One region of the Comamonas sp. Y33R10-2 genome, then DNA from elsewhere that is predicted to be linked to it. Evidence: riboswitches for the same ligand, from Rfam matches in the RefSeq annotation. Region 1 holds a riboswitch; the other holds the start of a gene.

Region 1 (3,842 bases):
GCTGCACCGAAGAGTGCAGACGCATCGTCATCACTTCTGCGGCCGTGTGTTTGAACGGAGTGCCGCAGGCACGCAGTGAGTTGGGCCGCACAGCAACAAGAGGTTGGCGGAGCAGGTTTGCCCCGTAGCGTAGCGAAGGGGACGCGGGCAGCGGGGTCAGGCTCTTTGGCTACTTTCTGGCCTCAGAAAGTAGCTTGCCCGCCGGGGCGAAACCCGGCTCCTGCCGGTGAATCAGGCATGTGGCAAAAACAAGCTAAATCCGCCTCTAGTGCTTATGCATCTTGCACTAGCAGCTATCAAAATTAACTTCATTGCGTCGCCAGCGACAGAGGCCGGGTCTCGCCCCGGCTCCTACTCTTCAATCAAGCATGAGGCAGAAATATCAGCAAAATTAGCCGCTAGCCTTTATATCGATTAGACATAACGCTATCAAATTTATTATTTCTTTATCACCAACGATGCGCAAAACATAGTGGTTATTACGTAGATAAAAACCAAAGCTGACACCTTGATGTCAGCTCCTTATTCTCAGAAATAAGGGAATTCCCCGACAGTACAATTCACGCTCAAAAAAACCGAACGAGATTATTGGTGATGAATAATACTTATACCCTGAAAGACAACACAGCCAACCCATTACCGCTGGGATTATTTGGCTTTGCAATGACCACGATTTTATTAAATATCCACAATGCTGGATTTTTCCCGGTCGACAGTATGATTATGGGAATGGGCATTTTCTTTGGCGGTGGCGCGCAGTTTATTGCGGGTGTCATGGCTTGGAAGAAAGGCAATAATTTCGCCAGCGTCGCCTTTATGGCCTATGGCGCATTTTGGCTGACCTTGGTTTTCTTATGGCTGGCACCCGGTGTTTTTGGCGCCGCAAAACCTGATGCCACTTCTATGGGTTGCTATTTAGCCATCTGGGGCATGTTTACGGTTATCTTTTTCCTGCAAACATTAAAGGGTCACACCACCGGCAAACTGCTGTTCGGCTCCTTGGCTATTTTGTTTTTCTTATTGTCTGCCTCTTACTTTACGGGCAGCACTAGCATTCTCAATATCGCCGGCTGGGTGGGTATTGTCTGCGGCTCACTGGCTTTTTATGAAGCTTCGGCCATCATGATTAATGGCGCTTACGAAAAGACAATTCTTCCGCTTTAATCATCAAGCAATAAAGCGATAGCTCTCAAAAGCGCTGCTGGTGGATTGCCAGCAGCGCTTTTTTATGGACTAAAACTGAAGGGCAAAAGCAAAACGAAGCCATGAGTCGCTAAAAGCGCCTTACGGCAGGCTAGAATCGCGCCCATCCTGCGGGAGAGAGGGGTCTGCAACGGCTCCCGCCGAAGGCGCAAACTCCCATAATCGCTCAGGCACTAAGAACCGCAGGTGGGCCAGACAAGGCCCGGATATCGCCAACTGGAGAGCAGCCCGCAATGCGCAATTTGTAGGGCTCACCGAAGGGGCAAGCATGACCGCCACGATGGTGCTTATGCGCAACTCTCAGGTAAAAGGACAGCGGGAGAGGCACGCCAGACAACCCGCTGATGCGAGTGGCTGGTTTATTTTCAAGAGCCTTCATGCTTCCCTCTATCTCTTTGCTGGACTCGTTCCAGGCCTCTAATTTCACCGTCATGCTGGCCATCTATTTGGTGGCCATTGCGGCAGAAGCCATGTCCGGCGCACTGGCTGCGGGCCGGCGCAATATGGATATCTTTGGCGTTGTTGTCATCGCCTTCGTCACCGCTTTGGGCGGCGGCACCATTCGCGATATGGTGCTGGGCCACTACCCGATTGGCTGGACGCAGCACCCCGAATATGTGTACTTGGTCATCAGCTTTGGCCTGCTGACCACGCTGGTCGCACGCCACATGGTCAAGCTCAAACAGGTGTTTTTGCTGCTGGACGCCATGGGCTTAATCGCCTTTTCGCTCATCGGCTGTAATACCGCGCTAGAGCTGGGCTACCCCACCATCGTTGTCATCATGGCGGGCATGATTACCGGCATCAGCGGCGGCATTTTGCGCGACGTGCTGTGCAACCAAGTGCCCGTAGTCTTCCGCCGCGAGCTGTATGCCAGCGTGTCGCTGGCCGTGTGTTTGATGTTCCTCGGCCTGCGCTATCTGGAGGTAAGCCCCAACGTCAGCACCATCGTCTGTTTTATCGGGGGTCTGGCGTTTCGTATGGCAGCTATTCGTTTCAAGTGGCGCCTTCCCGTCTTTTCCTATCAGCAACGCTGGGAATAAGATGAAGCACCCCCTGTGGCGCTGTGCGCCTTCCCCCTCTCTCGCTTCGCGGAATGGGGACGATGCCCTCGCCGCAAGGCGGCTCTTGCCCGGCATCTCTAATGCTGGAGCGCGCCAGTTTTTAAGCATCACGCCCTGTGAATGCACCTTCCTCTGCCATGCCTGAACCCATCACATGGATGCCTGACGGCACTCCCTATAACACCCGATTTGGCGATCGCTATCACAGCGAGGATGGCGGGCTGAAGCAAGCCAAGCAGGTGTTTTTAGGCGGCTGCGGCCTGCCCGCTGCATGGGCCAACGCGCCGCAGTGGCGCATTTTGGAAACCGGGTTTGGCTTTGGCCTGAACTTTCTGGTGACCTGGGCGGCCTGGAAGGCAGACCCGCAGCGCGCAAGGCTGCTGCATTTTGTCTCGGTAGAGGCCTTCCCCGTCTCACGCGAAGACCTGCTTCGATCCTTGCCAGCCGATGAGGAACTGCGCAGCTTGGGCCTGCAACTGGCCGATCAATGGTGGGGGCTGCTGCCGGGCGTACACCGCCTGTCTTTTGACAACGGCCAAGTGCTGCTGACGCTTTATATCGGCCCGGCGCAGATCATGCTGCGCAAGCAGCAGCTCACAGTTGATAGCGTCTATCTCGATGGCTTTTCACCCCAGCTCAACCCCGAGTTGTGGGATGAAGACGCCATGAAAAACATCGCCCGCCACTGCCGCCGCGGCACGCAGCTGGCGACTTGGTGTGTGGCTGGCAGCGTTCGGCAGGCTTTAAAGACTCAGGGTTTTGACGTTCAAAAAATCGCGGGCACGCCGCCCAAGCGCCATAACCTGCAAGCCAGCTACAACCCCGCGTGGGAGCCACGCCAGCGCGTTGATGGCTTTGCGCCCCCCGTTCAGCAGCCCAGCCATTGCCTGGTGCTGGGCGCGGGCCTGGCCGGTGCAGCAGCAGCTGCCAGTTTGGCAAGGCGCGGCTGGCAGGTTACCGTGCTTGATAGTGCAGCCCAGCCTGCGGCCGGTGCATCAGGTCTGCCTGCCGGTCTGTTTTGCCCCCACGTCTCGCCCGATGACAGTGTTTTATCGCGCTTGTCACGCAGCGGCGTGCGTACCACGCTACAAACTTTGCAGCAGCTCAGTACGGCTGAGCAACTGCTCGCCGGCCAAGACTGGGCGCACAGCGGCGTGCTGGAGCACGACTTGAACGAGCCCACCCACCTGCCCCCGCAATGGCTCAGGGCAGACAGCGCTGAATCGGGCTGGGGCTTGCAGTGGAGTAATCCAGCCAGCAGCCAGCACTTGGCCGCTGCGCATTTACCCAACGACAGCCACGCCCTATGGCATGCGCAAGCAGGCTGGGTCAGACCGGCCCAGTTGGTGCGCGCTTTGTTGCAGTCGCCGCTAATTCAATGGCAAGGCAATGCCCACGCCGCCAAGCTGCTGCGCGATGAAGCCAGCGGCCAGTGGCAGGTCTTGAACCCAGAAGGCCAGACCATCGCCCAAGCCCCCATGCTGGTGCTGGCACTAGGCCCCACCAGCAAAAGCCTGCTGCAAGCCAGTGGCATGGATGCCGGGCTATGGGAGCTGCAAGCCATACGCGGGCAGG
Region 2 (3,842 bases), 260 kb from region 1:
CTCACCTCTTGGCTGTGTGGCTTTGCACACTCGCTAGAGATGCTGGTGTTCTTTCGCGTGCTGCAAGGCTTGGTAGCGGGGCCGATGATTCCTCTTTCGCAAACCCTGCTTTTAGCCAGCTACCCACCGGCCATGGCGGGGGTGGCGCTATCACTTTGGGGGGTCACCACGCTGGTGGCCCCTGTGGTGGGCCCACTTTTGGGCGGCTGGATTACGGACAATATCTCTTGGCCGTGGATCTTCTACATCAACGTGCCCGTGGGCCTGCTCTCAGCCGTCATGACTTGGAGCTTGTACCGCAGCCGCGAGACGCCTACACGCAAGCTTCCCATCGACACCGTAGGCCTGAGCCTGCTGGTGCTCTGGGTCGCGGCGCTGCAGATGATGCTGGACAAGGGCAAGGAGCTGGACTGGTTTGCCTCCACAGAAATCATTGTCTTTGCCGTCATTGCCGTCGTCGCCTTTGCCGTGTTTGTGGTTTGGGAGCTGACCGACGCCCACCCGGTGGTGGACCTGCGCCTGTTCAAGCTGCGTAACTTTGCGGCGGGGTCGATTTCGCTGTCGATTGCCTATGGCCTGTTCTTTGGCAACGTGGTGCTGCTGCCGCTGTGGCTACAGCAATGGATGGGTTACACCTCCACCGCAGCCGGCCTGGCACTGGCTCCCGTGGGGATACTGGCGATTTTGTTGACGCCCATCGTGGGCCGAAAAGTCTCCGTCTGGGACCCGCGCAAGATGGCCACCATTGCCTTTATGGTTTTTGCGCTGGTGCTGTGGATGCGCTCGCAATTCACCGTTGAGACGGACTTTGCCCACATCCTCATTCCCACGCTGATTCAGGGCGGGGCCATGGCCTTCTTCTTTATTCCGCTAACCACCATCACCCTCAGCGGGCTGACGCCGGACCGCATTCCGGCAGCTGCTGGCCTATCCAACTTTGTGCGCATTACGGCGGGTGCTATGGGCACCTCCATTGCCACCACGCTTTGGGAAAACCGGGCCGCCATGCACCACGCTCACCTGACTGAGCTATTGGTTCAAGGTCAGGGCACGTTTGCCGTCACCGTCAAAAATCTGCAGGCAGCGGGCATGAGCACCGAGCAAGCTTATGCGCAGATCAACCGGCTGATTGACCAGCAAGCCTTCACCCGCGCGGCGGACGATATCTTTCTGGCATCGTCCTTTTTGTTCCTGAGCTTGATCGCCCTGATCTGGTTCACCAAGCGCCCTGCTGCACAGGCCGGCGGCGCAGCAGATGCCGCCGCTGGCGCGCACTAGGGTCTGTTGAGATTTGCTCGGAGTCGCGAAGGATGCAGGCCGGTTGCCAATCTAGGCGTGCGACGCAGTGCGGGTGCTATCCCGCACAAGGCGCGCAACGACGAGTGGCGGCCGGCCTGCCTCCTTCCCTTCGGGTTGCCGCGGTAAGGGGCTGCCTGCGGCGTTGCCCACCTTTGCAAGGCATGAGCCTTGCTGCAGGCGTGCGCCTTGCATCCAACCCCTTGCCACCGCAACGCGATCTTCGATCAATTCTCAACAGACCCTAATCAACGCAGTCAGAACTTCAAGCAAAAAGAGCTGCCAGTGCTTTATTGATAAGCACTGGCAGCTCTTTTTTTGAGAGTAAACAAGTTCTTTTTGGAACTTGGGCAAAAATACGCTCATGACTATTGCAACGTTCTCCCGCCCTGCGGCCCTGCGCGCCCTCACCATCACCAGCGCTCTCGCAGCCTTGATGCTGGGTGCCTGCACCACTACAGCACCAGGCAAGCCCAGCCATACGCAGAGCGTGGAGACCACTGTGAGCCAGCCCTCATGGCCGCAATGGACAGGCACAGAATGCGCTCCTCTGAGCCAACTGGATCAACAGCCCCAGCTGCGCCGCCACACAAGACCGGCCATCCAATCCAAATGGTTCCCTGATGGGCTCACAACCAAGGTTACCTTCTTGCTTGAAGTCACCCATGAGGGCAAGCTGGGCCGCGTTACCTGGCAACCAGCCGATACCGACCCGCGAATCGTGAACGCCATCCAGAAATCGCTGGCGCGCTGGAAGTTCAAGCCCGGTATGCGCGATGGTCAGCCCGTCACCTCCTGCTTCGAGCAGCCTTATGAGTTGATCTTTCCGCCCATCAATACGCCGCAGGCAGTGATGCCTTAGCTGCTTGCAAGCTTGCCTCAAGGCATGAGCATTGCCGCGATTGGCGCACCACACCCCGAGCTAACGTAAACCCTAGACCCCGAAAAATTCTTCAAGGCGATACAGGGACTTCCACTAGAATCGCCACCGTCAGGAGAGAGTGCCTACAGCTTCACGCTGCAACGCACCGCCGAAGGCGCAGGCACCCCACCCGGTGCCCAAACGCTCAGGCAAAAGGACTGACGACCGCTGCTGCGCTCAATGCCGGCAGCGTTCCTTGCTGGAGAGAGATGCCGCACTACGTCATTACGCTAGGCGATGGCATCCACCGAAGGAGCAAACCGCCCAACTTCACTGCGGCGGTGAATCTCTCAGGTAAAGCGGACAGCAGGGCAAGCTCGCTAGGCATGGCATCGCCATGCATGGCCACTCATTTTGGTTTTATGACCGGAGCGCTTGCCTGTGACTATTGCCGCTACTACTTCGAACACCGCTTCCGATACCGCTTCCGATATTTCTTCGGGCCTGCGCACCACGTCACTGTTCGCCCTGCACCAGAAACTGGGCGCCCGCATGGTGCCCTTTGCCGGCTACTTCATGCCCGTGCAGTACCCACAGGGCTTGATGGCCGAGCATCTTCACACCCGCAAGGCCGCAGGCCTGTTCGATGTCTCGCACATGGGCCAGTTGCTGCTGCGCGGTCCCGATGGTGCGGCAGCGCTTGAATCGCTAATGCCTGTTGACGTCATGGGCCTTGGTCTGCACAAGCAGCGCTACGGCCTGCTGCTCAACGAGCAAGGCGGCATTCTGGACGATCTGATGTTCGTCAACCGTGGCGATGACTTGTTCCTCATCGTCAACGGCGCCTGCAAGGCCGAAGACATTGCGCATATTCAAAAGCATATTGGCAGCCGCTGTGAAGTCGTGCCCCTGCCCGAGCACGGCTTGCTGGCACTGCAAGGCCCGCAAGCCGTCACCGCTTTGGCGCGTCTGATTCCCAGTGTGACGTCGCTAGTCTTTATGACTGGCAACCACTTCGACTGGCAAGGCCACGTGCTCTACATCACGCGCAGTGGCTATACGGGTGAAGACGGTTTTGAAATTTCCGTGCCCGGCAAAGCCGCCGAAGCGCTGGCCCAAGCTCTGCTGGCCCAGCCCGAAGTCGCCGCTATCGGGCTAGGCGCACGTAACTCGCTGCGCCTTGAAGCAGGCCTGTGCTTGTATGGCAACGATATCGACACCACCACTACGCCGGTAGAAGCCACTTTGAACTGGGCCATGCAAAAGGTGCGCCGCCCCGGTGGCGAGCGCGAAGGCGGCTTCATCGGTTCAAGCACGGTGCTTGCGCAGCTACAAAATCCGCAGCAGCTCAACCGCAAGCGTGTGGGACTGGTGGCCTTAGAGCGCATCCCCGTGCGTGAGCCAGCCGAATTGCAAAACGCGACCGGCCAAAAAATTGGCCACATCACCAGCGGCCTGCTTAGCCCCACCTTAAATCAGCCTGTAGCGCTGGCCTATGTGCAGCCCGACTATGCAGCGGTAGACACCGAAGTTTTCGCCATCGTGCGCGGCAAGCAAGTTCCTATGAAGGTCGCGGCCACCCCCTTTGTGCCAACGAATTACTACCGCGGCTAAGCAATCTACGCAGAACAACCCGCTAAGGCTCAGAGCGCCACCAAACGCCGCTAAAGTGCGCGCTGGACCT

What was found. Region 1 has a riboswitch for glycine ahead of KUF54_RS08850 (trimeric intracellular cation channel family protein). Riboswitches for the same ligand answer to the same signal wherever they lie in the genome.
Region 2: linked by a shared signal. The riboswitch ahead of gcvT (glycine cleavage system aminomethyltransferase GcvT) and the one ahead of KUF54_RS08850 (trimeric intracellular cation channel family protein) in region 1 are both predicted to bind glycine.

What each region holds. Positions count from the first base shown of each region.
Region 1 is NZ_CP079925.1:1,975,922-1,979,763, forward strand. Features, by position in the region: gene KUF54_RS08845 (acetate uptake transporter) at 595-1,164, shown strand; glycine riboswitch at 1,305-1,396, shown strand; glycine riboswitch at 1,410-1,529, shown strand; gene KUF54_RS08850 (trimeric intracellular cation channel family protein) at 1,581-2,246, shown strand; gene mnmC (FAD-dependent 5-carboxymethylaminomethyl-2-thiouridine(34) oxidoreductase MnmC) at 2,426-3,842, shown strand, end outside.
Region 2 is NZ_CP079925.1:1,715,374-1,719,215, forward strand. Features, by position in the region: gene KUF54_RS07735 (DHA2 family efflux MFS transporter permease subunit) at 1-1,278, shown strand, start outside; gene KUF54_RS07740 (energy transducer TonB) at 1,661-2,158, shown strand; glycine riboswitch at 2,279-2,389, shown strand; glycine riboswitch at 2,408-2,535, shown strand; gene gcvT (glycine cleavage system aminomethyltransferase GcvT) at 2,594-3,772, shown strand.